3 regions of the Shewanella sp. SG44-6 genome follow, and region 3 is predicted to be linked to each of the others. Evidence: predicted binding sites of a transcription regulator. Region 3 holds the regulator's gene; each other region holds the start of a gene.
What was found. Region 3 encodes MetJ, which represses methionine synthesis genes. Its sites were predicted from a motif close to TAGACGTCTAGACGTCTA; they were not measured.
Positions count from the first base shown of each region.

Region 1: a site for MetJ is predicted at 6,644-6,661, ahead of metE (5-methyltetrahydropteroyltriglutamate--homocysteine S-methyltransferase). Genes of this name have one in related genera too.
Region 2: a site for MetJ is predicted at 4,081-4,098, ahead of metH (methionine synthase). Genes of this name have one in related genera too.

Region 1 is NZ_JACJER010000009.1:28,327-39,256, reverse strand. It holds gene H5185_RS03035 (U32 family peptidase) at 1-772, shown strand, start outside; gene H5185_RS03030 (DUF3622 domain-containing protein) at 968-1,291, shown strand; gene H5185_RS03025 (hypothetical protein) at 1,417-2,082, shown strand; cobalamin riboswitch at 2,457-2,675, shown strand; gene H5185_RS03020 (TonB-dependent receptor) at 2,815-4,794, shown strand; gene H5185_RS03015 (HDOD domain-containing protein) at 4,937-5,686, shown strand; gene H5185_RS03010 (LysR family transcriptional regulator) at 5,669-6,571, opposite strand; gene metE (5-methyltetrahydropteroyltriglutamate--homocysteine S-methyltransferase) at 6,727-9,018, shown strand; gene H5185_RS03000 (dodecin) at 9,230-9,442, shown strand; gene queG (tRNA epoxyqueuosine(34) reductase QueG) at 9,457-10,686, opposite strand; gene H5185_RS02990 (diguanylate cyclase) at 10,727-10,930, opposite strand, start outside.
Region 2 is NZ_JACJER010000091.1:3,869-14,798, forward strand. It holds gene cobT (nicotinate-nucleotide--dimethylbenzimidazole phosphoribosyltransferase) at 1-833, opposite strand, end outside; gene H5185_RS15375 (iron ABC transporter permease) at 920-2,026, opposite strand; gene H5185_RS15380 (ABC transporter ATP-binding protein) at 2,019-2,828, opposite strand; cobalamin riboswitch at 2,907-3,043, opposite strand; gene H5185_RS15385 (histidine phosphatase family protein) at 3,165-3,878, opposite strand; gene metH (methionine synthase) at 4,299-8,015, shown strand; gene H5185_RS15395 (DUF3465 domain-containing protein) at 8,825-9,271, opposite strand; gene trxC (thioredoxin TrxC) at 9,366-9,788, opposite strand; gene H5185_RS15405 (hypothetical protein) at 10,240-10,930, opposite strand, start outside.
Region 3 is NZ_JACJER010000006.1:61,007-71,936, forward strand. It holds gene H5185_RS02190 (YhcH/YjgK/YiaL family protein) at 1-211, opposite strand, end outside; gene H5185_RS02195 (alpha/beta hydrolase) at 317-1,372, shown strand; gene H5185_RS02200 (LON peptidase substrate-binding domain-containing protein) at 1,586-2,164, shown strand; gene H5185_RS02205 (pseudouridine synthase) at 2,276-3,256, shown strand; gene H5185_RS02210 (tetrathionate reductase family octaheme c-type cytochrome) at 3,349-4,743, opposite strand; gene H5185_RS02215 (DUF3373 domain-containing protein) at 4,806-6,518, opposite strand; gene H5185_RS02220 (cytochrome c) at 6,671-7,000, opposite strand; gene H5185_RS02225 (sulfite exporter TauE/SafE family protein) at 7,310-8,047, opposite strand; gene metJ (met regulon transcriptional regulator MetJ) at 8,241-8,555, opposite strand; gene metB (cystathionine gamma-synthase) at 8,763-9,932, shown strand; gene H5185_RS02240 (bifunctional aspartate kinase/homoserine dehydrogenase II) at 10,073-10,930, shown strand, end outside.

The DNA of each region.
Region 1 (10,930 bases), on a different contig from region 3:
CATCAACCGCGCAGAGGGCAACACCTTATATTTAACTGAAGTGCCCAAAGATCTTAAAATTGGGGTGATGATGTTCCGAAACTTTGATCATAAGTTCGAAGCTATCCTCAACAAAGATTCAGCTAGCCGTAAAATTGCTGTCGATATGCAATTCTTTGATACTGATGACGGCGTAGGCTTAACGATTACCGATGTGCATAATATTAGTGCCACCGTCACTTTAGTGTGCGATAAAGCTCCTGCTAATGATCAGGCTAAAACCGCTGAAAATTTGAAAAAACAACTTAGTAAACTTGGCAGTAGCGACTTTGTGCTGAATAAGATTAATTTGCTGACACAAACCATGTGGTTTTTACCTGCCTCTGTGGTCAATGAGTTACGCCGCGATGCCGTAAGTGCATTAATGGCGGCAAGGGTTGCCAGTTACCAACGACCTGAGCGGTGGGTGCATGATAAAACGGCGCGTTTTCCACAAAAAGCATTGAGCTTTTTATCCAATGTTGCCAACGAAAAAGCCAAATCGTTTTATCATCAACATGGGGTGATTCAAATTGAAGACACCTATGAAAAAAATAATGTGTTACATGATGCGCCGTTAATGGTGACCAAACATTGTCTCCGCTACAGCTTTAATCTATGCCCGAAAGAAGTTGAAGGTATTAAAGCTGATCCGATGTTTTTAGATGTTGGCAAAGATAAATTGAAGTTAGTATTCGACTGCCATAAATGCGAAATGATGATTGTTGGCTCCAACCAATTAGTCAAACAATAATGGTGTAGCAGCAATATTTTATTCATCATTGCTTTTCCAGTGGCAATATTCTCCTTGTCACTGGATAAGTTTTTTGAATAAGCTGAAAAAACAGCCATTAAATAGCTGCCCAAACTCGTGCGTTTCGAGTACACTGCGCGGCTGAAATTTCATGGGTTTAAGCCTGTGATACCTTAAGTTAGGAAAGAATAGATTATGAGCGATAGCAAAAAGTATGCTTTACGTGTTATTCAAATTGAAAACACGTGGAAAACTGAAATTACTCGTCGTATGACAGCGACTAAAACCATAGTATCAAAAAGCCAAGATGGTTTTGCCACAGAAGCTGAAGCCATTGCATGGGGCGAGCAATCACTGCAAGGTTTTTTAGCTAAGCAAGCTGATCGTAACAAGCGTAAAACTGAGAAACACCTTAAAGCTAAAAGCGTAGCCGCGGCCATTGCTGCTGAATCAGCTATCGACGAAGAAGAACTTTTCGACGCTGAAGATGATGCTGAAGATGACGAAACGTTTAATTAATATGTTATCCAAGATGTAAATGTTATAGATAAGTTTCAATTTTTGTATGTTCAGGATAGGATATGCTCAATTAGAATGGTTTCGATCAACTTATCTTTATCTTGACCAAATAAGGATTCATTTGGATGAACAAGATTGCTGCAATTATTGGCTGCTCGGGGTGCATAGGGATATTGTTCCTGTTCCCGAGTAGTGCATCTGCTACCTCTCAAATCCCCATGACATTTGGTGAAGTTGGTCATTCATCAGCTACTGCTGTGATGTCTGATGATGTTCAGCAACTGACAAAGCTGTCTGCGAAGTTTGGTTTTTTACCACCATTGGATTGGAAGCTTGCCTTTAATGAAAAACGTGGTGATATGACCATGGCTGAGTTTGTTCCTAGTGATGAGTCGTTAAATAATTGGTCTCGTTTAGTCTGTATGCAAGGCTTTAAGGGCTTAGCCGATGACGTTGAACCAGAACAATTTTTAAATTCAATGGCTGACACTTATCGACAACATTGCCAAGGGCAGGTTATTTATCAACAGCTCGGCAGTTCTAAGGTGGATGGCCTCGAGGCTGTGCATGGTTTATTAGGTTGTACCAGTATGCCTAATATTCATAGCGCTTCAGCTGTGATTGAAACGTCTTTTATATCCCCTTTACAAGGTGAAATGGGCTATTTTACGGTAATAAGTGACGACGATGATGTCTACCTTATTCATAAATCTATTCGTACCGACATATTTACTCCTGATACTGCACCTATCACTATCGATAATTATCGTCAGTTTATGACCCAGCCCTAATCATTTTTTCTCGGTGTTGAACATTAACCCGAAGATCTCATTTACACTTATTTGTATCCAAGTTTCAACTTTACATCTTGATGTTTACGAATGTAAATGTGTGCTCAACAGTTCGCTTAGCCTTTAAGACCATAGCAATCTATGAGTTTATTTATCATTAAGTTGAATTATCTGTGAGATTACCTTTTGTAAGTATGAAGTACACCTTAGGATCCGTTATAATCGCCGCGTTATTATTTTGCTGCGCAAACGGTTACGTTTAGCACGCAGTGACTTAATACAAGCTTGTCATAACCAAAGACATATTTTTTAATGTTGAGCTGAGCCTCATGTTATTTTAATCGCTCACCTAAAGGCTAAATCAGCGTTGAGGTGAGTGAGTCAATCTTTATGGTGCTTGCCGTGGGTCAATATCCCACAGCAGGATAATCGGGAAACCAGTGCAAGTCTGGTACTGCCCCCGCAACGGTGATTGGTGAGAGTCAGGTGCGCAACTCGATTGCGTTAATCATCTAGACTCGCGCGTGCTATGCCATTGAGGCCTTAGCACCACAGCCTTAGTCCGGAGACCGGCCTTAAAGGTGATTTCGATGATTTCGGTGGGCAGATCTCGAAATGTAATATAATACCGCTCGTTGGCATACCCTAAGAATTGATCTGTAGATTTGCCAACAGTCGTCATCTATATTGCGGCACTTTTGCCCCATTTTTCCTTTCAGGAGTTAAAGGTAAATGGGTACTAAACCAACAAAAATTGCATTGCTATTAAGTGCATTCTTCAGTGTAGTCAGTGTGAATGCTATGGCAGCAGACTCAGCGGCTACATCTTCTTCATCTTCAGCAATCAGCATGGATGAAACCCTAGTGGTTATTGGTCGTAATGCTGCTAAGCCATTAAATATTGCTGCCAACGTCAATGTGATTGATGCTGCTGACATTCAAATGAGCGGCGCGACTAACTTAACCGATTTATTACGTGGACAATCTGGTATTCAGGTGTCGGATAATAATTCGGGAACAGTATTTTCTATGCGCGGATTTTCAGCTTCGCAAGCGGCGAATAACACCCTGATTTTAGTCGATGGACGCAGACTGAATAACATTGATATTGCAGCACCGAGTATTGAATCTATTCCAATTAACTTAATTGAGCGAGTTGAGATTCTATCTGGTAGTGCTGGTGTGTTATATGGCGATCAAGCTGTTGGCGGCGTTATCAATATTATTACTAAAGCACCAACAGAAACCAGTGGTGGCATACAAGTCAGTGGTGGCAGTTTTGACACTTATGAAGCTAAAGGTGATATTTCGGGTGCTATCAATGATGCATGGCGTTACTTTTTAGCGGCGAGTTATAACAAAAGTGATAATTACCGCGACAATAACGACAATGACACCAGTTCTATTTTAGGTCGCATTCAGTATCAAACTGACGTAGAAGACTTTTTTGTCGAAGTTAATTATTTTGATAATGATCGTCAAGTACCAGGCGCACTGACCTTAGCGCAATATGAAGCCAATCCTCGTCAAGTGGCTCCTTTTTCTGAGGGTGAATTCACTCATGAAATGACCACCGCATTACGCAGTGGCTATCAGTACCAGTTAAATAATATTTGGGCATTGAGTGCCGATTTAACCTATTCTGACACGTTAATCACCAGTCTGTTATATGGCAGTGAAGGGCGAATTGAGCGTGACTTATTAAGCTTTTCGCCTAAAGCGACCGCCAATTATCACTTAGATCATGGCGACTTGAATTTGGTCACCGGCATTGATGTGAGTACAGGTGAAGCAGATTTTGATACGGCTTCTATTCAACGCAATAATAAACAGACTCAACGTAGTGCTTATGTTCAAGCATCAGTGCCTATTACCAAGACATTATCTTATGTAGTAGGTGGCCGTTACTCGGAAGTGACTGACGATTTGTATGATCAGTTACTTTATCCTAACCGTATTGAAATTGATAATGACGCCCATGCACTTGAGTTTGGTGTTAATTATCGTCCGAGCAGCGAACATCGTTTTTATGTTCGTGCTAATGATAACTTCCGCTTTGCCAAAGTCGATGAACAAGCTTATACACCGCTGACAACTCAAGGGTTAGATCCACAAACGGGTCGCTCTTATGAAGCGGGTTGGGATTATACCACTGCCACTCAAACATTGAAGATCAATGCTTATCAACTTGAATTAGAAGATGAGATTGTTTACGAAGGTGGTCGAACTGATGGGCCTTATGGTGGCGGTGCTAACGTTAACGCTGATAAATCACGTCGTTTTGGTATAAGCACGGCTTATGATGTGCAGCTTTCAACGAATTGGTTATTAGGTGCGTCGTACGACTATATTGATGCAGAATTCACTCAAGGCGAGAACGACGGTAAAGCATTATCTTGGGTGGCCAAGCACTCTGGTAAAGCTTATATGAGTTACGACATATCTGCTCATTGGCAAGCGTTTGTTGAAGGTGTTTACACTGGCGAGCGTTACATGGAAGGCGACAACAGCAATACTGGCGATAAGTTAGACAGTTATGTATTAACCAACCTTGCGTTGAATTACAGCTATGTAGGGTGGAATGCCAGTTTACGTGTTGATAATTTACTTGATGAAGACTATGTCGGCACAGGGTATTACTCTGCTTATGGCAGTGGCTATTATTCAGGTACTGGTCGTTCAATTAGACTTACAGCGGGTTATCGTTTCTAGATAATTTAGTTGATCAAGTCTTAGTCACAACAGCCAGTAAATTATTACTTATGAAAGCCAGTGAACTATCGCTGGCTTTCGTTTTAATATACCGTTAAATTGATTAACAGTGTGTTAATTTTAAAAAAGGTAATCGATAGATATGACGAGTCTTGAGCAACAAGTTTTTACTCAAGTTAAAGCTATTATTAGCAATGAAGAGCAAGTCATTGGTCGTCGTGGCATATTAATTCCATTAAAAAAAGCCCTGATTAACGAAGCTGATATTAGAATCGTAATCGATATAGTCTCTGCTGATCCGGCATTGGCTGCACACTTGTTATTGCGCATTAATAGCGCCCATTCAGCTGGAATGATATCGACTAAAAGTCGCAGTGTTAAAGATTGCTTAATTCGTTTAGGCCAAGTGAATATCTATCGATATGCATTTTCATTTTATCTTAAAGAACGCCTTGATGAACTTTCTGAACCTTACAAAAAATTAGTTCAAGGTTATTGGGCCTTAAATGAAACGATTGCAGATGATTGTTTAGAACAGTTACGTGAGCAGATTGAAACCGGTGATAACATCAAAATTGATGCGGATGAAATGCAAACCTTAGCATTATTTAGTGTTTTTGGTCAGGTGATTGTATTAACGGCTTTTGCCTATTTAAATGCAGAGCTGTCTCGCCCCGTGTCACTAAAAGTATTAAAATCACTGATTGATAACCAGCAACAACAATTATCCCTTGATGCATTTGATGCATTTGATGCATTAGGATTGGATGACGATTTACGCGAAGAATTTTTAATTGCCCATAACTTACGCCAAACACAAAACCCTGATTCTCCAGGACTTGTGCTTCGACGCGTGTTATCTAAAAGAGGTTTATTAATCAACCCGCTGTAAATTTATACCTTCACTTGCTACCAGCTCGAGCCACTGTTGAATTAAATTTGCATTGGTGGCATCGCGGCGATACGCGCCAAACAATGGACGTTTTAGTCCTTCTGCGCCTAATTTTACCGCCGTAAGACTCAGCCCCTGACTTTCTCGAATAGACCAAGTTGGTAGGGTGGCTACGCCATCATTACAGGCAACTCGCTGCAATAACATTGAGGTTAAGTCGCATTGTTTTTGCTCACCAGGTTCAATACCAGCGGGCTCTAAAAAGTGTTTGTATATGTCTAAACGCGCTAGAGGCACTGGGTAACTGATCAAAGTTTGCTTTGCCAATTGAGCTGGGGTTACAAAGGCTTGCGTCGCCAATGCGTGATCACTGGCAACGACTAACTTTACTTCAAAATCAAATAGATGTTGATAAGCTACGCTATGTCCAGGCACTGGGTCAGAGGTGAGCACTATGTCTAAACTCCCCGTTTCCAACGCATTGAGTGAATCAAATAAATGACGACTTGAAATATCAATTTGAGCTGCTGGCGCATATTGTTTAAATTGTTCAATAACCGGCATTAACCAACGAAAACAACTGTGGCATTCAATGCCGAGCTTAAGTTGTTGGCTTTCACCCTCTAAACCGCGCTTAAGATCAGATTCGGTTGCAATCACTTTCGGTAAGATTTCTTCCGCTAAATTCAGCAGACGTGAACCTTCGTGAGTAAACGTTAACGGTTTACTTTTACGAACAAAAATAGTTGAGTTAATCCGTGTTTCTAACTCTTTTATTTGATGAGAAAGCGCCGACTGGGTTACAAATCGTTTTTTAGCTGCACCCGCTAAACTGCCACTTTCCTTTAACGCCATCAAGGTGCGAAGGTGTCTAAGCTCTATCATTTTCTCTCCACATGAATCTTGCTCAACTAGCCGATGAAATCAATTCGATTGCTTGACAGCAGAGTAGCACAATAAACGTCTAGACGTCCAGACGCCTATGCGGGTTTTTCTGCATAAATGGCTATAAATTTTGCTTCAACGAAAAGGAAAGCAGCATGAAAATTTCAAGTTTAGGATTTCCCCGCATTGGACGTCAGCGTGAATTGAAGTTTGCACTTGAGCGTTATTGGCGCGCAGAAATCTCATTATTTGAACTGAAACAGGTCGCCAGTGAATTAAAAAAAACGCATTGGCAGTGGCAAGCAGATGCCGGCGTTGAGTTAGTTCCAGTAGGCGACTTTGCTTATTACGACCAAGTATTAACCCTAAGTGCCACCTTAAATGTGATCCCAGATCGCCACCGAGCTACTCAAGCCGATGGCAGCCAAGCGCCTATCGATATAGACACCTTATTTCGTGTTGCCCGTGGCCGATCGCAAACTGGCCAACATGCTTGTGCGGCAGAAATGACCAAGTTTTTTAACACTAACTATCATTATCAAGTGCCTGAATTAAGCGCTGATCAAAGCTTCGAGATTGCCTTTGAACAGTTGTTTGATGACGTCAGTGAAGCGCAGCAACTCGGTCATCAAGTAAAACCGGTATTGCTTGGCCCAGTGACGTATTTGTATTTATCGAAAAGCCTGACTGAGTTTAACAAGCTATCGTTATTACCGCAGCTACTGACGGTTTATCAGCAGATTTTGCAACGTTTTGCAGACCAATGTGTGAGTTGGGTACAACTTGATGAGCCAGTATTAGCCGCAGACTTAACCGAGGAGTGGCAGCAAGCCATTCGCCACAGTTATCAATTTTTAGCGCAACAAAAACCGGCATCATTGAAGATATTACTTGCCAGTTATTATGGCTCTATTGGCCATCATCAAGCATTGGTGAGTGCATTACCAGTTGATGGTTTGCATCTTGATTTAGTCACAGCACCACAACAAGTTGAGGCGTTTATCAAAGCGCTCGGCAGCCAACAAGTTTTATCGGTTGGAGTGATTAATGGTCGCAACGTGTGGGCTGCCGATGTTGATGTTATTGCTGATCAGCTGGCAGAATTAGCGACCACGTTGGGCGATCGTTTGTGGATTGCACCTTCATGTTCATTGTTACATTGTCCGGTTGATGTTGACGTCGAGACGCAACTGATCAGTCCGTTACGGGGACAATTAGCATTTGCCAAACAGAAACTGTTTGAACTTAGTGACATTCAGCAGTTAATTAACGATCAAGATTCACAAAGCAGCCAAGTGATTATTGATCGTTGCCAGCAAAGGCGTTTAGCCACAGCTGCTGCAACTAATCAAGAGGTTGTTCAACGTGTGTTACAGCTTACTGCGAGTGATTTTGAACGTCATAGCCCTTTTGCTCGGCGTATTATTGCTCAGCAACAGAAGCTAGCACTGCCATTACTTCCCACAACCACCATAGGCTCATTTCCGCAAACGCCTGCGATTCGTGGTTTACGCAAACGCTGGCGTAAAGGCGAAATCAATGACACTGATTACCGATTACAGCTTGAGCAAGTCACTCAGGACACCATTTGTCGTCAACTTAAACTCGGTATTGACGTATTAGTGCACGGTGAAGCTGAACGAAATGACATGGTGGAGTATTTTGGTGAACAGCTCGATGGTGTTGGCTTTACTCTATTTGGTTGGGTGCAAAGTTATGGCTCTCGTTGTGTAAAACCACCGCTAATTTATGGTGATGTATCACGTCCTAAGCCGATGACGGTTGATTGGGCTACCTATGCGCAAAGTTTAACCGACAAGCCTGTCAAAGGCATGCTAACAGGCCCAGTGACCATCTTGCATTGGTCGTTTGCTCGAGAAGATATCCCTCGTCAAGATATTGCCAATCAACTTGCGTTAGCGGTGCGCGATGAAGTGATCGATTTAGAAAAAGCCGGCATTGGCATTATTCAAATTGACGAGCCAGCATTTCGTGAAGGTTTACCGATTAAACAGAGCCAGTGGGCAGATTATTTAACTTGGGCAGTAGATGCCTTTAAGTTGTCGGCGGCTGGTGTAGACGATGCAACTCAAATCCATACTCACATGTGTTACAGCGAATTTAATGACACCATTAATGCCATAGCGGCTATGGATGCTGATGTGATCACCATTGAAACATCGCGCTCACGGATGGAATTATTGAATGCGTTTGAAGATTTTTGTTACCCGAACGAAATAGGTCCTGGGGTGTATGACATTCACTCGCCCAATATTCCAACGGTAGCCGAAATGGTTGACCTTATTACTAAAGCTTCGCAGAAAGTGCCGGTGAAACAATTATGGGTTAACCCTGATTGTGGTTTAAAAAACCGTACTTGGGATGAAGTAGAGCCAGCGCTGCGCAATATGGTTGAAGCGACTAAAGTGCTTCGACGCCAATGTTAATTAGCATGATGCTGATCACAATGGGTCATTGTGCTCCACCAGCTGATCGCTGGAGCTGCGGCTTTGTTGCAGAACTCTGTGATTAACTTCTCAACCTTGCGATACTGGCTGATGGGGTATTCACTGCGGACTCATTGAGCCTATTTGCTGTGAACTGAGCCATTATTGACTACACTCAAAATACGTCTTTCAGTTAACAAAAGGAGCGATTATGAGTCACACTTATAAAGTCATTGAGCTAGTGGGTTCATCACCGATCAGTTCAGATGAGGCGATCAAAAATGCGATTGCAGAAGCCAATAAAAGTTTATTACATTTGCGCTGGTTTCAAGTTATCGAAACCCGTGGTCACTTGGAAGAAGGTTTAGTGGCTCACTGGCAAGTCACCGTTAAAGTGGGTTTTACCTTAGACCCTAATGCTTAGTTGTCGCATGTGGTTTATGCATCTCTGGGTAGACCCTTTTGGATTGATCTGATCACTCGTTGAGTTTTACGTGAAAGCGCCGACTGTGGCGCTTTTTGTATTTGTTGCACTAATGCCCATTCAATATGTTCAAGCACCATGCCATCCACTTCATCACTGTGTTTACGTTGCTCTAATGCGCTAATAATGGCCGGATTAGCCGGAGCATTACCTAATGCTATCGCGATATTACGTAACCAACGTTTATGGCCAATTCGGCGAATCGCGCTGCCTTCTGTTTGGCTTAAAAATTGGCTTTCAGACCACGCAAATAGAGTCAGTAAATCGGGTTGAATAAGCGCACTGCGAGTATGAAAATCTGTCTCTTGGGTCAGTGGTGCTTTAGCATTAACTGGGCACACGAGTTGGCAATCATCACAGCCATAAATACGATTGCCGATGAGTGGACGAAACTCTTCTGGAATAGCGCCCTGCAATTCAATGGTTAAGTAAGATATACATCGCCTTGCATCGACCACATAGGGTTCGACAATCGCATCTGTTGGGCATGACTTTATGCAGGCTACGCAAGTGTTGCAGCCTTCTTCGATTGGGATATCTAACGGCAAAGGTAAGTTAATTAATAACTCGCCGAGAAAAAACCAACTGCCGGCATCAGGGTGTAAAATGAGTGAGTGCTTGCCCGTCCAGCCTAGTCCCGCTTTATCGGCTAATGGACGTTCTAAAATCGGTGCAGAGTCAACAAACGGTCTAAAATCTGTGTTGTGAAAGTCGAATTGTTGGCAATATTGATGAATTTTATCACCGAGTTTTTTAAGCCGTTGGCGGATTAATTTATGATAATCACGTCCACCGGCATAGCGAGAAATATAACCAAGATTGGGGTCGGTTAAATTACTGGCAAAGCCAGCGTCAGGCGGCAGATAATCCATCCGGGCACAAATGACTCTAATGGTTCCTGGATGTAATTCAGCGGGTCTAGCCCGCATCATTCCATGATTAGCCATGTAAGCCATCTCACCGTGGTAACCTTTATCTAACCAATCTTGTAATACTGCCTCATGTTGGCTTAAGTCGACATCAGCAACACCAATATGAGCAAAACCAAGTTCTTTACCCCAAAGCTTGATCTGTCTATTGAGCACATCAAGCTGAGCCGCGGTCAATGGACAAGGCTCGGGGATTGAATTGATCTCAGGATCGGTAATTGGATCAGGCGTTAATACTGGGGTCGTTGTTGTCATAACACTATCATTAAGTAAACACATGGAAATTATACGCGTTTTACTCGGCTTTTACACAATTTCGGCCGGCAGCTTTGGCAGAATAGAGCGCTTTGTCGGCTTTTAGCAATAATGGCGACAACTCTGTTTCATTGGTGTAACTGGCGACTCCGGCACTGATTGTTTGATGCAAATTAGGCGAGATTTGTGACCAATCATATTTTGCTATGGTCTCGACTAAGCGATTAGCAATCTCAATGGCTTT
Region 2 (10,930 bases), on a different contig from region 3:
AATTTTACCGCAACTAATGCTGCAGCAGTAGCGATAAAACCATCAATGACCACTAATATTTTTTGCTCTGCGGCTGCTAAAATAGCCCCAGTCATTTGCACGATTTCAAAGCCCCCCACATGAGCTAAAATAGCCTCTGGAGACACTAAAGTAGGCTGATGCAATGCCAGAGCTTGATTAATTAATTGTGTTTTGGTGACCAAGGTTGCATCGTCAATGCCCGTGCCTCGGCCAACACATTGCTCAACATCAATATTAAGCATTGCTGACATTACCGCCGTCGCGGCAGACGTATTACCTATGCCCATTTCACCTAAGGCAATCAGATTACAGCCGCCTGCAACATGACGCATAACCAGCTGGCGAGCTAACTCAAACCCTTGGGCGACTTTTTCAAGCCCCATAGCAGCACACAAATGCATAGCGTGAGTACCGGCGCCTAAGCGCTGATCGATAACGCTCGTTTGCCCTGTCAGCGGTTGTAATATACCGCAATCAATAATTTCAAGTTCAAAGCCGACCTGGCGACAAAACACGTTAATTGCCGCGCCGCCTTGAACAAAGTTATGCACCATTTGAGTCGTCACTTCGCTTGGCGCAATCGACACGCCATAAGCGGCAATACCATGGTCGGCAGCAAACACTAACATAGTTGGCTTAGTGATTTGCAGCTGTGTACTTAATCGCTGCTGATTGCCATTATATTGCACCCGAGCAACCTGTAATGCCAACGATTCTAGTTGACCTAAAGCCCCTAGCGGTTTGGTTTTTTGATTAATCTTATGCTGGATGATGTCATCAACATCTGGATTAACGGCTTCTATAACAAACATTTCAACTCCAACAACTTGGGCTAATAAATTTCAACATGATGCGCATAGCAATTCTTATAAAAGTTCTTATACCTGTGTCTAAATAATTAGCGCCGTTGGCGTAAAATAAACAAGAAAAACACACTGCCTAACGCTGCTGTAATAATACCAACGGGCAATTCTTGATTAAATAAAACACACCGCGCTATCACATCAATCCACACCATAAATAAGCCACCCAACATCGCGGTTAAGATCATCGGCTGACGCCCAGAAAACAATAACCTAACCGTGTGCGGGATCATTAAACCGACAAAACCAATGCCACCACACGTTGCCACTAGCATTGCCGTAATAAGCGAACACAGTAACAACATACTTAAACGCAATTTAGCGACATTAATTCCTAAGGTATGCGCGGTTTCATCTCCCGCTTGCAACGCCATAATTTGTCGTCTAAAAGTCAACATAATCAATAAACTAACCCCTACCGTTACACTCGGTAACAGTAAGTTAGACCAACTGGCTTTGGCAAAACTGCCTAAACTCCAAAACAGCACTGACGCCGCAGCCTGTGGGGTCGAAAAATACAACAACAAACTGGTCAATGCACCAAACAGAAACGAGGTCGCCACACCGGATAACAACATACGTTCAACTTGGCTACTTCGACCAGGTCCCGACAACATAAACACCACCAACACAGATAAACTGGCGCCGATGAATGCTCCTATCGGAATACTTAATGTCGACCAAGACCACCAAGGTTGTGCGGTAAAGTTTGGCGCTAGGGTAAATACCCCTGAAAACATCTCGGCAAACAAACCCGTTTGACTGAATAACGACACCACCAACACCGCACCAAATGACGCCCCAGAGCTAATGCCAAACAAATACGGGTCAGCTAAAGGATTGCGGGTCACGGTTTGTAATACACTGCCCGCTATAGACAAACCAGCGCCGGCGACAAAGGCCAATAAAATTCTCGGCAAGCGTAATTCAAGCACAATACGTTGAGTTATCTTAACTGCATGCTCACTGCCATCAATCGCACTCGGCATGTCGCCGCCTATTAAGGTATTAAATATCATTAATACGTCATTTAGATGAATATTGGCCGCCCCAAAACTGGCGGCAAAAATCGGAGTAAGCAGTGTAACTACAACCAACAAGCTGAAGTAAACATAGTAGCGACGTTGGGATGCATCAATCATGATCAGGGCCCACTTTGTGGCTGGGTTGGTAACCATAAAAATAACTAATCAGGGGCTTTGCGTGTTGTGGATGAACATTAATGTCGCAGCACACACCGAACACATCACTAATTTGTCGCTCGGTCAGCACTTCAGTTGGAGTGCCTTTAGCAATTAACTGTCCGTGATCGAGTAGTAATAATTTATCGCACATCGCGCTGGCTAAATTTAGATCATGTATCGATGCGATAACGCTAATGCCTAATGATTTAACCAGTTCAAGAATTTGAATTTGATAACGAATATCTAAATGATTAGTGGGTTCATCTAAAATAAGAATATGCGGTTGTTGCACGATAGCGCGGGCAATAAGTGCACGCTGTTTTTCACCACCAGATAACAGTTCATACTGTTGCAGTGCTTGTTGCTGCAAGCCCACTTTGGCTAATGCGCTTAATACACGCTCACGGTCTTGGACGGTATTAGGATCAAACAAACCTTTATGCGGCGTTAACCCCATGGTCACTAACTGCTCGGTGGTCATGTCAAAATAATGCGGCGTATCTTGTTGTACCACCGCAATATTTTGCGCTAGCAACTTAGATGAAAACTCACTGATGGGTTTGGAAAAAATCGCAATATCGCCGCTCGTGGGCACAATGTAACGATACAGGCAACGTAACAAGCTTGACTTACCCGCGCCATTTGGGCCAATTAAGCCTAGCATTTGACCTTTAGGCAGACTGAAATGAATGTCAGCCAAAATCATTTTATTATCGACTTGCCAAAAAAGATGATTTACATCTAATACAGACTCAGACATGCAAGTAACCTCGCCATGTCCAATTAATTAACACATACATCGATTTAATCACTCCCCTAAGTCACCCGCTTAGGTATGGATAATGAGGCGATTCAAAGCTGGTATCTGACTTATGCACCAATACTTAATTGATCCATTTACAGTTGCGGGTACAGTTTGGGCTTATCCCAATTCCCAATACCTTGAAAGGCACTACTTTTTAAACTATCGTGTTGAAGATAATCATCTTAACGACATGATGTTAATACAATAAATAGTAAGCTAGTCATTTTAACACCATGATATTGAGACTATAACGACGATGACAGTAACGCCATAACACGACTCTGGTGGTTCTCAATTCTTAGGCCAATGTAAGGTAAAGCTCACTTTAGCGGCTTTAGTATCTTTTATTGGCAGCTGAAAACGATCAATATTATCAACATCGTCAGGCCAATACACATCGAGCACCATAATAGCAGCATAGGGGATCGCTAGGTTAGCGAATAATCCGCTACATTGGCCAGTATTGAGTACATATCCGACTAAACAGCGCATTACGCCACCATGAGTCACCACTAACGCATGGGGACAATCGTCACCATTAGGCTTTTGTTGAGCACTATCTGTCTGCGCAAAAGAGCTCCACAGAGCATCAACAACGGTCATTAAGCCAGCTTCCACTCGTGCGGCAAAATCGGTTACCGACTCAGCCTTGTCTGGTGTATTTTGTGCCAGCCAAGGGTTATCCCAATAAGCATCAAATTGTTGTGGGTTTTGCTGATAAATAGCATCAAATGATTGCCCATCCCAGACACCAAAATCAATTTCTTGTAGTGAAGATAAAGTGGTTAACGGTAACGATAGTTGCTGTGCTAAAGCTTGGCTAAATAACTGACAACGCAACAACGGCGAACTAAATACATGACTAATCGGATATTGCTGCTCGATAAAAGCTTGCTGCATTTGCGTCAGACCAATATCGGTAAGCTTCACATCGGTGCGGCCGCGAAATATCCCTCCACCTTCACACTCACCATGGCGCATTAATATTATCTTGGCTCGCTTCATTGACATAAACCTTAGTTAGAGAGTCATAAACATTTATCAAACAGTGCCTTGCACTGCTAACACAGAGCAAATGTACCCTCAATTTAATTAACTATTCTGATGTTAACTTACTTATCCAGCTATCGAGTAAATCAAATTAAATCAAATTGCGCCTCATTGAGCTTAAATCAGCCTTGCTCTAGCGGTAAAAATTCGCGTACTATGGACGTCTATACGTTTATATGTCCAAAATACTATCTTAACAGGTCAGCATATAAAAGGTCATCATTATGAGCAATAGCTCTGATCTACAGTAGCAACCAAAAATTGCCTGTAGTAGCTGTAATAAACAATGATGTTATCGCCCTACTCTGGTAAAAATAAGGGTATGCTTATCTCAATTAAGGTATCAAGCAACATAGTGATAAAAAGGTAACTGTTATGGCGAAATCGACTTCTTACAGTCAAACACTTGAACAACTTAATGCATTGTTAGCGCAGCGTATTGTGATTTTAGATGGCGCCATGGGCACCATGATCCAAGACTACAAGTTGGAAGAAGAAGATTATCGTGGCGAGCGTTTTAAAGATTGGCATTGCGATGTTAAAGGCAACAATGACTTATTAGTACTCAGCCAAGCGCAAATTATTAAAGATATTCATACCCAGTACCTGTTAAACGGTGCCGACATTATTGAAACCAACACCTTTAATGCCACCACCATCGCCATGGCCGATTACGATATGCAGTCTCTGGCCGCCGAAATTAACCTAGCCGGAGCCCAAATTGCCCGCCAAGCAGCCGACGAAGTGGCTGCGCAAACAGGTTTGCCACGTTATGTTGCCGGCGTATTAGGCCCAACTAACCGCACCTGCTCTATCAGTCCAGACGTTAACGACCCTGGGTTTCGTAATGTCAGTTTCGACCAATTAGTCGACGCTTATGTCGAATCCACCAGCGCCTTAATTGAAGGCGGCGCCGATATCATTTTAGTTGAAACCATTTTTGATACCTTAAACGCCAAAGCCGCTCTATTTGCGATTGAAAAAGTATTCGATCAACTCGGCGATCGCCTACCTGTTATGATCTCAGGCACCATTACCGACGCCTCAGGCCGAACCTTAACAGGGCAAACCACAGAAGCCTTTTATAACTCTTTACGCCATATCAAGCCGTTATCGATTGGCCTTAACTGTGCCCTTGGTCCTAAAGAGCTGCGCCCGTACGTTGAAGAATTATCGCGTATTGCCGAGTGTTATGTTTCCGCCCACCCAAATGCGGGCTTACCTAACGAATTTGGTGGCTACGATGAAACCCCAGAAGAAATGGCCGAAGTCATTAATCAATGGGCTCAAGAAGGCATGCTCAACATTGTCGGCGGCTGTTGTGGTAGTACACCCGCTCATATCAGCGCCATTCGTGAAGCGGTACTCAGACACGAACCCAGACAGATCCCAGATCTGCCCGTGGCTTGTCGTTTATCGGGCCTAGAGCCTTTGACCATAGATAAAAATTCGTTATTTGTTAACGTCGGCGAGCGCGCCAACGTGACCGGTTCAGCTAAGTTTTTACGCTTAATTAAAGAAGAAAAGTTTGAAGAAGCCTTAGATGTCGTGCGTGAGCAGGTTGAAAATGGCGCACAAATTATCGACGTCAACATGGACGAAGGGATGCTCGATGGCGTCGCGTCTATGGCGAAGTTTTTAAACTTAATCGCCTCTGAGCCCGACATCTCTCGCGTACCAATCATGATTGACTCATCAAAATGGGAAGTGATTGAAGCCGGTCTTAAATGCGTCCAAGGTAAGTCGATTGTTAACTCGATTTCGATGAAAGAAGGTGAAGCCAAATTTATCGAACAAGCCACCTTAGTCAAACGCTACGGCGCTGCTGCCATTGTAATGGCCTTTGACGAAGAGGGCCAAGCTGACACTCGTGAACGTAAAACTCAAATCTGTACTCGTGCTTATCGCATTTTGGTCGATGTTGTCGGCTTTCCTCCAGAAGATATTATTTTTGATCCCAACATCTTTGCTATTGCCACCGGTATTGATGAACACGACAATTATGCTGTCGACTTTATCGAAGCCATTAAAGACATCAAAGCCACCTTGCCACACGCGATGATCTCCGGCGGTGTGTCTAACGTGTCATTCTCATTCCGCGGTAACAACCCAGTGCGCGAAGCCATTCACGCGGTGTTTTTATACCATGCCATTCAAGCGGGTATGGACATGGGTATTGTTAACGCAGGTCAGTTAGCCATATACGATGACATTGATCCTGAGCTAAAAAAACGGGTTGAAAACGTAGTTCAAAACTTACCTTGCCCAGTAGCCGACTCAAGTAACACTGAACAACTGCTCGACATCGCTGAAAGCTTTAGAGGCGATGGCTCACAAGTGGCTAAAAAAGAAGATTTAGCCTGGCGCAGTTGGCCAGTATCGCAGCGTTTGTCGCACGCATTGGTTAAAGGTATTACTGAATTTATTGACGAAGACACTGAAGCTGCCCGCCAAGAAGCTGTGCGTCCACTGGACGTGATTGAAGGGCCATTAATGGACGGCATGAACGTGGTCGGCGACTTATTTGGCGCAGGCAAAATGTTCTTACCACAAGTAGTTAAATCGGCTCGGGTAATGAAAAAAGCCGTCGCTTACCTTAATCCTTATATCGAATTGGAAAAGGTTGCTGGCCAGTCAAACGGGCGAATTTTAATGGTCACCGTAAAAGGTGATGTGCATGACATAGGTAAAAATATCGTCGGTGTGGTTCTCGCCTGCAACGGCTACGAAGTGGTCGATCTTGGGGTAATGGTATCGGTCGATAAAATTCTCGATGCAGTAAAAGAGCATAATATCGACATCATCGGCATGTCAGGTTTAATCACTCCAAGTTTAGATGAAATGGTGCACAACGTGAAAACCTTCCACCGTGAAGGCTTAACCATCCCTGCAATTATCGGTGGTGCAACCTGCTCTAAAATTCATACTGCAGTAAAAATAGCACCGCATTATCCACATGGCGCCATTTACATTGCCGATGCATCTCGTGCTGTGCCTATGGTGTCAAAACTGATTAATAACGCCACTCGCCAGGCGACCATCGACGAGGCTTACGCCGAATACGACATGATGCGTGAAAAACGTTTGTCGCAAACTAAGCGTAAAACCATCGTATCGATTGAAGCGGCGCGTGATAATCGTTGTCAACACGACTGGGAAAACTACACCCCGTTTACGCCTAATGTATTAGGCCGCCAAGTATTTGATGACTACCCGCTAGAAGATCTAGTCGAACGTATCGACTGGACGCCGTTCTTTAGAAGCTGGGAACTGCACGGTCATTACCCTGAAATTTTAAAAGACAAAGTCGTTGGTGAAGAAGCCGTTAAATTATTTGCCGATGGCCAAGCCATGTTGAAGCAAATTATTGCTGAAAAGTGGCTTACCGCCAAAGCAGTAATCGGTTTATTCCCAGCGAATACCGTTAATCACGACGACATTGAGCTATACACTGATGAAAGCCGCAGCACATTAGAAATGACCACCCATCATTTGCGGATGCAGCTTGAGCGCGTGGGTAACGACAACTTCTGTTTGTCTGACTTTGTTGCACCAAAAGATTCAGGCGTTGCCGACTACATGGGCGGTTTTGCGGTGACGACGGGGCACGGTATTGATGAACATGTTGCCCGTTTTGAAGCCAATCACGATGACTACAATGCGATTATGCTCAAATGTTTAGCAGACCGTTTAGCCGAAGCCTTTGCCGAGCGCATGCACGAACGTGTTCGTAAAGAATTTTGGGGTTATGCCGCGGATGAAGTGCTCGATAACGAAGCGTTAATTCGCGAACGTTATAAAGGCATTCGTCCAGCGCCAGGTTACCCAGCATGCCCAGACCACACTGAAAAAGGTTTGTTGTGGGATTTGCTCAAACCCGATGAGACTATCGATTTAAATATTACCGAAAGCTTTGCCATGTACCCAACAGCTGCAGTTTCAGGCTGGTACTTTGCCCATCCCAAATCACGCTATTTTGGCGTAACTAATATTGGTAAAGATCAGGTAGAAGACTACGCTAAGCGTAAAGGCATGACCTTGGAAGAGACAGAGAAGTGGCTAGCGCCAGTATTGGACTATGACCCGGAGTAGACTGCCACAGAATAGAGAGTGACCGAGAGTAAAGAGTAATTCTGATTAGAGTGACCTTGAATAGATAATGATCCTGAGTAATTAGGATCATTAATTCTTTTGCAGCCTAATAACCGAGGGAATCGCCAGGTCCCACCCTTACACAGGTCAAATCAAACGTCGTTCCGGCAATGCTTTTGAGCCGGAATCCAGCCCTTTGTTTTATTAAACTCTACGGCCTGTGGCTACCGAGGTCGAAGCGCTTCACAAATAGCAAATTAACATCGTAAGGTTCCCCCTTGCATAGGTCGAAAAAGGCTCAATGGTCCCCCCCCTCTTTTCTATTTACAGAAGAATTCCCCCCTGTCGTTCCGGCAACATTTTCCCTATTGACTAAAAACAAAAGAGGCGAAAAAAGTTACGTTTAAAATAACTACAGCTTTTAACCTCATTTAAATCCGGCCTCAGCTCTTCTTACAATGAAGAGTGAAAATGCTAACGCTTTCTATGAGAATCTGATTTGAATGGATTCACGAAAGGCGTGATGGCATAGGCAATGATATTGCCGACATCATAATGATATTTCGAATATTCAAGTAGGTCAGATGTGCCAGAAAGTCATGTGTGAGCTTCACGCATTCAGTTATAGAGAGTCTTCAACAGACTTAAATAAATGAATCCTGATACAAGTTGAAACAGTAAGATCATCTTCAATTACCAGTAAAAAGTCACCTTGGTAATTCTAACCATTGCTTCATTTGTGATACGAGCACGGCAAATACTTGTTATACTGTAAGTTTTCCTTGTTGGAATACCATTAAAACTACGATTTATTGATAGTTGCTGCCATTATGCTTTAACCAGCCACTTTGATGTTGTCCACGTGGGTCGTGGTGAGTCCAATGAATAACGCCGCCTTTGTTGTTAAATTCATAAACGCCGTAAAACTCGACCGTATCGCCGACATTTAAGTTTTCTATCCGTGGGGCTAAATCAATATTATGGGCAACTAATAGCGTGTTACCGCCGGCAATTTTCAGAATAAATCGTTGGTGGCGACTGCCTTTCAGATCGTCAGCAAGTATTTTTACCACATACCCTGAACCACCAACTTGAAGGTTACTTAGCTTATTATCAATAGCATTTTGCAACACGCTATCACTGTCAGCGGTATAACCAGCATAAACGTTTTGTACAATTTGAGTGGTTGAAACCTTTCGATCTAAAAAGCTAAATAATGCGAGGCCAAATAAGCAGATAACTAAGATTTTTTTCATGTTTATCAAATCCTTTTAAACAACAATCAAAATAAAGCTAAGCAAAAACGCGATAGTTTATCGCGTTTTTAATGAGTAATCTAACGTCCACAATCTATTTAATCGACTCTAGCCATTGGTTAAATGATGATGCAGGCATAGCGCCCGATTGCTGTGCAACAGCTTTGCCTTGTTTAAATACCATCAAGGTTGGAATAGAGCGAATATTGAATTGGGCAGCGAGAGCTTGTTGCTCTTCGGTGTTGAGTTTGCCGAAACGAAATTTGGGTTCCCATTTTTTAGCTGCTTGAGTAAATACTGGGGCAAAGTTTTTACACGGACCACACCAGCTAGCCCAAAAGTCGACCACCAGTGGCAGTTCTGATTTATTAGCATGGTGACTAAAATTTGCGGCAGTTAGTGTTATCGGCTCACCCACAAATAGGCTCTGTTTGCACTTTCCACAAGTGGGTTGTTGTTCAAGACGTTCTTCAGGGACGCGATTTAAGGTATCGCAATGGGGACAGGCTATTATCATGATTAGACCTCATCAACTTCATTATTGAGACTATTAAATCATAAACCTAGATGGTGTGTTAAACGAATAATCGTTTTAATTTATTATATTATGGCCTACTGCCACCAACGTCGTGGCGCTTCGCCCACACCAGAATTTACAAACTTCGTTTGAACTAAGATCGCAAGGTTCCACCCTGCACGGGCCAAAAGGGGATCAACAGCAATCCCCTCTTGGATCACCCCTGCCGTTCCGGCAACATTTTCGCTATTTAACCAAACAACAGCAGCGAAAAAATTGCGACGGAAATAGCTCTAGCTTTGGACTTCATTTGCAGCCTGCTTCGGCCTTATTTGAAAATGCTAACGCTTCCGATGGTACATCCTGTACCGCGAAAGCTAGCCTGACGTCCTGTCAGGCTCATGCTATTTTCTACAACGGCCTCAAGAGAAAAGTTTGCTAAACTCAGTATTTATTCTATTAGCCTGTAAGTGTTAAAATACTCATCCCAACATTTTTCCCATCCAGTTGATAATGAGAACCTATTTCCATTTTTTAATTCGTGGATCTTTAACCAAGACTCACTTTTGACAATCTCATTATCACGAAGAGCACGTGAAATGTTATTTGATTTTTTGTGTGAATCGATGCCCGCAACATAATGGTTAAATACATGAGTTATTTCAGAGCCACTGCTTTGAGTATGTCCGAGTTTTAACCTTAAAATCAATCCTACAAATATTATTGGAATATAAACAGTTTCTTTAACTTTTAACTTGTTAAAATCGACACCGATGTTATCTAAAAAACTTATATCAATTTCATTATCAGGCTTTTTTCTGATTCCATTATGTTTCGTTTGCAAATATATATCATCAGTCGATTGAACTAGAGGCAAGTGCCCTGTTTTTTTATACTCATTTATATCTAATATAGAGCTATTCAAACTTCGGTAATCAATTAAAGGAATTTCAATATATTCACCTTCTTCATATATCATTCCTTTAGGCTCATCTTTTGTTGATAGCAGGTCTGCATAACAACCGTAATCTAGAACATAAAGGTTAAATCTCTTACCTTTTTGATTTTTTGCTGTTACACCCTGTTTTACAAGGTGAATAATTCTAGAATCATATAAGAACTCGATTAAATCCTCTTTAACG
Region 3 (10,930 bases):
CAATATATTGACGATGAACTTCAAATGGCTCTGTTTCTTTGGGTTTAGTTTCATAATCATTAATGATAACGAAAATATCTTTGCCTTCGATTGGGTAGTTTCCTACCTCAAGTTGGCTAAAGTCGGTCTCGGCAAGATGGGCTAAGGCTTTGGCTAATCTCGGGCTGAGTGACGTATATAAGTGACGGTTAGTTAAAGTATCAACAATCATAAAAATTCCGTAAGATAATAATCACAAAAACATCATAGCGTGTTAGCGTTAAAGCATACAGTTTTAGCAAGATATCAGCATTACAAATATAAGAAGGATTGTACATTGTCTGCATTACGTTTACTTGCTGGACCAACTGCTTACGAACAACTTGAAGCGAACGGCTTGCAACAATCATTATTTACCCAGATTTTTGCTGCTTCAGGCGGGCCTAAATGGTTGGCGATAGCGGGCTTAGATAAATATTTATTTAGTGAGTTTTTTAAACAACGCCAAGATCCACTCTATACCATGGGCGCCTCGTCGGGCGCATGGCGCTTATCTTGTATGGCACAACAAGATCCCTTAGCGGCTTATGAAAGATTAGAACATTTTTATATCCATCAAGATTACCAAAAAAAACCAACGCGTGAACAAGTCAGTGCCCAAGTATTGCACATTGTGGATGGTATTCTGGGTGAGCAGCAAGGTGCTGATATTATTGCTAATCCGTTAATTCGTCATCATATGGTGGCGTGCCGCGCTCGGCATTTAAATCGCATTCAGGCCAAGTTTGGCTTAATGATTGGGCTGTCGATGGCGGCTGTGAGTAATGTGGTTAATCGTAAAAGCTTAGGTTGGCATTTTGAGCGGGTAATTCTGAGCCATAAAGATGATGCATCACCTTTTAGGCGCTTAAAAGATTTGCCGACTAAGCATGTTGAATTAACTCAAGACAATATTCGTCATGGACTATTGGCCAGTGGATCGATCCCGTTGCTGCTTGATCCGGTTAAAGACCTGCAAGGATCGCCAAAAGGCCATTATTACGATGGCGGCATTACCGATTACCATTTTGATATGCCATTACCCGCAGCAACTGGCTTGAGTTTATATCCGCACTTTTATCCTTATATGAGCCCCGGCTGGTTTGATAAATCCCTTTTATGGCGCAAAGCCAAAGCCAATTACCACAATGGCTTAATTTTAGCACCGAGTAAGCAATTTATTGCCAGTTTACCCTTTAGTAAAATTCCAGACCGTGAAGATTTTAAGCATTTAGATACCCCAACTCGTATTGCTTATTGGCAGCAAAGTGTACAACAAAGTCAAATATTAGCGGATGAATTTGCCGAGATAGTCGCCTCTGGCACGATAATGGATCGTATTGAACGTTTGTAAAGTGGCCACTCTCTGAGTGTTTTTTGTGCTGTTTGTGAAAGATAGTCTTATTGAACTAGGTCTATTGAAATAAGACCAAGTGTAAATGGCTGGTGCCGTCGGTAATAAGCATTATTTACACTGCTTAAGTTGTTGAAATATTAACCACTGCTACACTTGTCTTATTGATTTGACTTTAGTTCAGTAACTTCACCTATGGTGTAGGAGGCTGTTATGCAAACAAAAGAAGTGGCATTACTTATCCAAGATGGAGTGTTATTGCCAGGTGGTCGACTTGAAATTCGAGTGGTGACACCGAGCGATTTACGCATGGTTGCCGATGTACTCAAAGGCCACTATGGCTTAGCATTCGCGCCATTGAAACTCAATAGTGAGCCGCCTTGTTACATTGCCGTTACCCAATGTAATATCATTGATTTCAACCAGTTAGATGATGGCTCTTTAAGCATTATTATTGAAGGTTTACAGCGGCTTAAAATATTATCTGCAGCAAAAAAACGCGACGGTTGCTGGATAGCCCGCGCGCTTCCTTGCGCTAATTGGGATCATGAACCCATTGCGGGCGAGTTTGAAATTATCAGTGCCGCACTGGACCAATTTTATCAAGTGAATCCAGATTTACTGGAATTGTATTCACAAACTCATTTAGAAGATGCTACTTGGGTTAGTCAGCGTTGGTTAGAAGTCTTACCTATGTATAATCGCGATAAGTTGATTCTTGTCGAGCAACCTAACTGCCATAAAACCATGGATTTTGTCCTGCAGTTGCTTAAATCGCATGTGGATGTATGACGCATGACGTGGCTGATTGAGATAGTGATAATCAAGATACAATCTGGGCCTAGCCTGATAAGATAGCGTTATCATTTTGCCATTTGTTATCTTCATATAGCCAAGTTATTTATGCCTAATTCAGCAAACTATAGCAAGAGTCACACTCAATCAGCCTCCAAAACAGCAACCGCCGCCATTGCCGCTCAACCTTCGTATATTGTGTTACCACGCGCGACTGAGTTAGCGGGCAAGCAATACCAAACTGTGTTGGAGTTTTTGGTCGATCATTTTCAGCAAATCGATGTCAGTGTATGGCAACAGCGGATTAACGATGGCAAAGTGCATTGGCTAAATGGTGAATTAATTACCGCTGACAGTGCTTATCAAGCAACTGCGCGGGTATATTATTACCGTGAAGTGTTAGCTGAAACGCAAGTGCCGTTTGCAGAGCAAGTACTGTATCAAGACAGTCATACCATTATCGTCTACAAGCCGCATTTTTTACCTGTAACGCCAGGTGGTAATTACGTTAACGAATGCCTAGTACATCGATTACGTATTGCGACACAAATTGACACTGTTGCACCCGCTCATCGGCTCGATAAGGACACCGCAGGGGTGATGTTAATGACACTCAATCCACAAACTCGGCATGCTTATCATCAATTGTTTTTAGATGGCAACATCACTAAAAACTATCAGGCCATTGCAAAGATAACCCCGCAATTATTGACTCAATTAGCTGATAATAGCTGTGCATTACCTATCCACTGGACGGTGAAAAATCGTATCGCCCCAGCTAACCCAAGCTTTACTATGCAGGTGATTGAAGGTGAGGCCAATAGCCATTCTGAAATCAGCTTAGTGGCAGTAAAAGGTGATTTAGGATTATTTGAGTTAAGCCCAATCACTGGCAAAACTCATCAATTACGAGTACATATGCTGAGTCTAGGCATGCCTATCATCAATGATCGCTTTTATCCGGTGTTACAACCTAAAGGGCCGGATAATTTTGATAAACCATTACAGTTATTGGCTAAACGCTTGCGTTTTATTGATCCTGTCAGTGGTATTGAACAAGATTTCCAGTGCCAAGGTTTAGCTTTTTAGTCCATTTTTAACGACTAAAAAAACCGCCATCAATATGTTGATGGCGGTTTTAGGTTTGATACTCGTCTTTTACACTAGAGATTTATGCGACTTTATTCTGCTTTAGCGTGCTTAATCCCTTTGCTGTTTTTCATTGGGTCGCCATCATAACCAAGGGCTTGCCAGTTTAAACGTTGGCCTTTGTTATGGCAGTCATTACACTGTAATGCTTTATCTTTTGGTGACACCATATGGTTGATACGCCACCACATTTCGGTTTCAACAAAACCATGTTTACCGCTGTACTTAAGTCCTTTTTCTACCATGGTTGGGTTTGCTTCCATACCCAGTTTGGCCGCTAAGTCCCAATCAAAGTCAGTCCAGTAACCACCTTTACCGTATGTTTTAGGGGTCAGCAATATGTTGAGTTCGGTGTCGTATATTTGCTTACCTGTATGCACTTTAAATGGATAGATTTTAGCTTTAGGGTCTTTTATATCACCTAATGGAAAAGCTAATTTTACCACTGTAGTTGGATCAATTTTGTCGCCCGCCATGTAGGCATCTGCGTGACCGTTAAACCAAGCGTATTGTGGTGGAACGTCTTTTTGCCAAATAAAGCTGCCTTTCTTTTTCATAAAGGTGTGCTTGCCATATTGGTCTGTAGTTTCAGGAAGATCTTGTCCTGCCTTTGACCAGTCCCAACGCATTTTAGTGGGTTCATTTTTAGCAAATGACGGTATATGACAGGTCTGACACGCTACTGTTGCAGTATGTGTATTAAGCTTTTTATTTTTGTGAGGCGCGGCATCATGGCAGTTTTCACAGCCAATTTTGTTTTCACCACCAGGTGATACGCCCATAGCGTTACCGCTGATTTGATGATTTTCAGTGACGTGACAAGTTTGGCACTGGAAGTCATTACCGTCGGTGTCCATGTGGACATCGGTTGCCTTGTCTGGGTAAGCCATCGATGAGTCTAAATCACCATGTTTAACGGCATCACCACCGCCGCCGTAGAAGTGGCAACTGCCACAATTATCACGCACGGGCGCACCCACATTCTGTGCTACGTTCGTTAAATTGACTTTGGCTAACGGTTCACCTGCACCAGCTGGATCTTTAATGTACGTCCCTGTTGTGTCATGACATACCAAGCAATCGACTTTGGTCATGTCTTTAAAATCAAATGTAGAATCTTTCCAACCATAACCCGCATGGCAACTGGTACAACGTGGTTCATTGCCAGAGATCGACACACAAAAGTTGTTGATGCTATTTTTCTTGCCTCTTTTAACAGTGCGACCTGGCAGTTTTTGTTCTAACTCCCAAGTCCAGTGGGAAGATTTCATAAACTCTTCGGCATGTTCTTGATGGCAGGTTAAGCATTGTGTTGTCACCTCGGTGCCGCTGGTAAAAGGCCCTTGTAACGCCTCTTTGTGGTTAAAGGCAGCCTGTGCACTACTGCTTAATAACAGTAATACAGCCAGTGCTGATAATAGTTTCATGGTGTTTGTCCTTACCCCTGAGCTTGTGCTCAGGGGGGCCAAGTTAGAAGGTTAAGTGAGTGTTAGAAGTTAACGGTCAGTGAGGCATTGACGTCATAGGCTGTGTCAACCACAGGCAACATTGAGTAGGCACTACCGGCAATCACATCGTCAATTTTCTGAGGAGCACCCACTGGTGAGCCACTTCCGGTATATTCATAGTCGTAATACAAACCGGCTAACTTAATAAACATTTTTGGATTAATATCGAAGATATAATAGGCTTCGGCAACATGACCGCGGGTGGCTAACTTACTGCCGATTGGGTCGTCTTGTGCTTGGGTGAAGGGACTCCAGTATTTAGAACCATAGTTATATTCCAAGCCGAATTTACCGAAGGGGGCAGGGATTTGCATACCTACATAAATGCCATAACCGTCTTTGGTGTCGCTATCAACGGTTTCTTTTGGCACCATAATGATTTCAGTACCTGTGCTATTAAGTTCGGCTTCAAATACCGCATCGCTTAACATGCCGCCGAATAAACCGGCATTGCCGTTAGGTTCTGCACGAGTCCAGCCGAGTGAAGCAAACACTTTCATATCGTCATCGGATTCATAGGCATAACCTAGTCCACCTAAGTACATATCACCAATCACACCGCTTGGTTGCACGCGGGTGACGAAGTTAAAGTTGTCAAATTTTTGCATGTCTTGATACATGGTTGGGGCAAAGATACCCGCCAGTTGAGTTGGGAATGCCATGGTGCCTGTAAAGCCATCATTGACATCTTTAGCACCGAATAAGGTGAACTGTAAGAAATGGTTACCGTCATTAATCACGTCGATATTAAACCCGCCGAGGTGGGTGTCTTTAGTGATGATGTCACCAAACAATTCGCCATTACCGTACTGTGACTCAAAGCCTTGACCGTAGCAAAAACGTACAGTTTGCCCTTCAATACCTGTGATATCACCTAAGTTGTAACCTAAGGTAAGACCATCGAAGTTGAAATTGACTAAGTGGCCTGACGGTGTGCCGCCTCTGAGTTCATTTTCACGATAATGGCTTGGTGGGCCATAGGTTGAAGGACGACGCCCAATAGAGAGGTAAACGCCACTATCGTTAATATCTTTCCAGTTAAAATAGGCGCGCTCTACTTTTAACTCATCACCACTGGTGCTTCCGCTACTGGTGCCATCCATGGTGAATGAGTTCCACGAGTCGAATACTTTAACCCCAGCTGAGTCTCCCCAACTCTTAAACATGGTTAAGCGTCCGGCAAAGCTGACGTTGTCCCATACTTTGGCATCAATGTTTAGGCGTAACCGGGTAGTGTAAAATATGTCGTTATTAATATCTTGTTGGGTTTTTTGGCCTAACACCATTGGCATAATGCCTTGCAGCATACCGCTTTGAAACGCGCTGGCTAAATCAGGATTAGCCATCATCATTTGGCCCAATGGTGAGGTGGCACTATTTGGATCGCCAAATGCTCCTGACATGGCTTTCGCGCCAAAATCAGAAAAGTTAACGTTCATGGCAGGGTTCCATGTGACATTTTGATAATGTAATGAGTGTGCTTTGGTTCTAAAGTCACCAGTGATGGACACTCTGTCCAGTGCCGTATGGCGCTCAGTTTTATCAACCCGTGAGTTTAAGTCGTCAAGATCTTCGGTAATGGTGGCCAGTTGTTGTTTAAGATCGGCAATTTTTTGTGAATCGGTGTCTGCCGCTAAGCTAGCGCCGCTCATGAAAAGCGCATTAGCTACAAGTATTGATATCAGAGTTCTCATCATCTTTCTCTCCCCCTAAACTTGCCAAATGTATAAGCTGATGTGGCAAATTTTTGGTGTAAAAATCCCTGAGGCTAAGCCTCACTATTTTGTCAGTTTGGTTATTGGCTGATGTGTACGCTTAAGACGACAAGGCCCTAAGCTGTAATGACTTAGCCACAGGTTGCTGGTTGGTCTGAATCGGCTGCGTGGTCATATAAAAACTGTTGAATATCTTTCAAGTCTTTTTCTGATAGCGCCTCGAAAACAGCAGGTTTGGCTTTATGCATATCGCGGGTGAAAAAGCGATCCCACTGGCTCATGGTTTTGGTCATCGGGGTGAGCTCTTTGCCTTCACTATTGGCACTGTGGCAAGCTTTACATTCTTTTTTATAAAGATGTTTACCTTTTTTAGGGTTACCACCTTCTGCAGCCATTACTTGGCTACCAAGAGAAAATGCAATCGCGATTGCAATACCAACTTTAACGTAAATGTTCATCATTTTATCCTCTACAAAGCTTTTTATGGCTGGTGCCTTAGCAACATATATTTATTGTTTTGCTGTAAATAATGTTACCTAAAAGGGGCTAGTGTTAATTTGAAGTAGATCATATCCATGAGAAAAAACTAATTGAAAAAAAGTTAATTGATAAAAATCTAATGGAGTTGGTGTGATGCAGATCTATTGTCTAGAGGGTAATAGTTTGCTAGAGGATAAATTAACGTTTAGTGACAGGGATTCAGCCACATAAAATAATGTGCAGCCCTGTTTGTTGGAAGGTCATTTGATAAAGATAATCAGTGAGTGGCGTTAAATTAATGCGATTGTCGACTTTATTACTAATATTGTTGCGCTAATGCTACACAATATTAATGTCGCAGCCCGGGTTTTCTCTTTATCGACACGGCCAATTAATCGACCAGAGACAAGGTAGCCAGCAATGACTGAGGGGAGTAATAGCAGTGATAGCCATAAATGTTTTACTTCAACTAAGCCGACAACGGCTAAAATAGCCAATGCGATTAATGAGCTAAAGACAAAAAAGGCTGATAGCGCCGCCCTAAATTGACTGGCATCTTGACCGGCAAGTAAAATGGCCATTGGTGGGCCGCCGATCGCAGCGATATTGCCAAATATGCCCGAAAATACCCCAGCGATAAATAAACTGATGCGATTGATTGGTGCGGTAAAGCGAAAGACGCTTAGGATAACGGCAATAAACACGATTGCTGCAATCACCAAGCCTAGTATGGCTTGTGGTGCAAACAGTAATAACCCTGCACCTAAAAATCCTCCTGGAACACGTCCCAGTAAGGCATATTGTAATCCATTAAACTGCAGGTGGCCGCGCTCTCTAAACAAGGTCATTGCAGAGATTGCAAAACCCATGGCAATAATAGGAACAGGAACTAATTGAGGATTAACAATATACAGTAGTGGGCTTGCTACAACGGCTAACCCAAAGCCAATTAAGCTTTGGGTTAGCGCGCCAAAAAATACAATAATTGATGCCAGTATCAAAGTGGTTGGATCGATAAATGACATCATAATTTCTCTTTAAAATATTACTGCTTATAGCAATCCACATTGAAATTGGATCTATTTTAGGCGTACAGCAACTATGCCTTTAAAGACTGCCTCGAATACCACGCTAATCATTTTCGCTAAAAGAGCAAACTTCAATAAGGATTGGTATCAATGGGCAGTTTTAAAGTCGGTGAGGGATTCATTAACCTGTAGGTTATTCGAGCTCTTCCCATTCGATACCCATATCATCCATTAACTTTTTCGCTTCACTTGGAATGCTATCAGGCTGATCTTTTGATAAATCACCGTCATAAGGTAATGGTTGACCTGTGTACGCGTGCAAAAATGCTTCGCATAGCAGTTCACTGTTAGTTGCATGGCGCAGATTATTTATCTGGCGACGCGTCCGCTCATCTGTCAGTACTTTTAATACTTTTAAAGGGATAGAAACCGTAATTTTTTTTACTTGTTCATTTTTTTTGCCGTGTTCGGCATATGGGCTGATATATTCGCCATTCCATTCAGTCATTAACTTACCCTTAACGATAAATACGCTGCAGATTTTAAACCGTTACAATCTCTAGTCAAATTATTGCTACTATTTAATCCCGATGCAAATAGATTTCTCGATGTTTAGACGTCTAAACGTCTATTTTGGTTGACTCAGGGAGAACTCTTCGGTAAATTTGGACGTCTAGACATCTATTGTGTGTTTGTGACTTTTTAGGAATCAATTATGACTCAGTATCAAAGTGCCACTTTGGCCGTTCGCCAGGGTATAGAAACAGACACACAACATGGTGCTATTGTGCCGCCGATTTATTTATCGACCAATTATTCATTTGATGGCCATACTAATCCTCGCGAGTTTGACTACAGCCGTTCAGGTAATCCGACGCGTTGTATATTAGGTGAGGCGATTGCAAAACTTGAGCAAGGTGTAACTGGTGTGGTGACATGTACCGGCATGGCGGCCATTACCTTAGTGACCAGTTTGTTGGGCCCAGATGATTTATTGGTTGTGCCGCACGATTGTTATGGTGGCAGTTACCGTTTATTTACTAACCTGGCCAAAAAAGGTCAATTTAAGTTATTGGTTGTTGATCAAACTGATGCGCAAGCGCTGGGCAACGCGATAGCGCAAAATCCCAAAATGGTCTGGTTAGAAACGCCATCAAATCCATTACTGCGGGTAGTCGATATTAATGCGATCAGTATCGCTTGCCATGAGGTTGGCGCGTTAGTGACGGTTGATAACACTTTTTTGTCGCCAATATTACAACAACCTTTATTGTTGGGGGCCGATATCGTTATTCACTCAACCACCAAATACATTAATGGTCACAGTGATGTGGTCGGTGGCGCTGTGGTGGCTAAAGATGCTGAAGTGGGTGAATTATTACATTGGTGGTCAAACACCCTTGGATTAACCGGTTCTGCTTTTGATAGCTATTTAACCTTACGTGGCTTAAGAACGCTGGCAGTCCGCATTCGTGAGCATCAACGTAATGCGCAAAAAATTGTAGAATTACTCAATGCCAGTGATGTGGTTGCCAAGGTGTATTATCCAGGGCTAAAAGACCATCCGGGTCACGAAATTGCCGCAAAACAACAACAAGGTTTTGGCGCTATGTTAAGTTTTGAATTAACCGGTGGCGAAGCTGAAGTGGTGGCCTTTTTACAGGCATTATCTTTGTTTAGTATTGCTGAAAGTTTAGGCGGAGTGGAAAGTTTAGTTGCTGTTCCTGCCACCATGACTCACCGTGCAATGGACCCACAGGCAAGGCAGCAGGCTGGTATTAAAGACACTTTACTGAGATTATCTGTCGGTATTGAAGATGCAGATGACCTGCTCGCGGATATTCAAGCCGGTCTCGCCGCTGTTACTGCGATAAAATCAGCTTGAGTTGGCTTAATTCGAGTTTAAGTTTGCTGTGGTTCCGGCCAAATAAAGTAAAATAGAAAATATGCACTTGCCACACTGTTTATTTCAAATTAGAAGTATAGCTGTCGCAATAAAAGTCTTAGTTGTTTAAGGAGTTAGTAATGACGCGAAGTCATTTACATAAGTTTGGTGGTTCAAGTTTAGCGGATGCAGATTGCTATCGCCGTGTTGCCCATATTTTGCTTACACATGGTCAAAGTGATGATTTAGTTGTGGTATCGGCCGCCGGCAAAACGACTAACTTTTTATACAAATTACTCACTCTGCGTGACAGCGGTCAGTTATGGCAAGAAGAGCTTCAAGTGCTGATCAGTTATCAGCAGACATTAATTGAACAGTTATTATCAAATGAGCTGGCTCGTGACCTACGTGAGCGCCTGTCGACTGACAAATCGCAATTAGTCAGTTTATTGTCTTTAGAGCAGCGTAATGACTACCAATTAAACCAAGTGGTCAGTTTTGGTGAGCGTTGGTCTGCACGCCTTATGGCCGCATTGCTGAGAGAAATGGGTGTAACAGCCACTCATGTGGATGCGTGTTCTATTTTGGTTGCAGACGAAGGTGCTATTCCCAATATTTTAGTGGCGCAATCGCGTGAAAAAGTACAAGCCTTACTCGCTTTACATCCGCAAGAGCGTTTAGTTATTACAGGTTTTATTTGTGCTAATCGTCATGGTGATACGTTATTGTTGGGCCGTAATGGTTCAGATTTTAGTGCTACCTTAATTGCCAGTTTAGCCGACATTGAGCGTGTGACGATTTGGACTGATGTTGAAGGGGTATTTAACGCCGACCCGAATAAAATTAATGACGCTAAATTACTCAAGAGTATGTCACTAGCAGAAGCGGATCGCTTAGCTCGTCTAGGCTCGCCTGTGTTGCACTCACGTACCTTACAGCCATTGTTTAATACTCACGTAAGTTTAGCCGTGCGGTCCAGTTATGCTTCACACACTGAC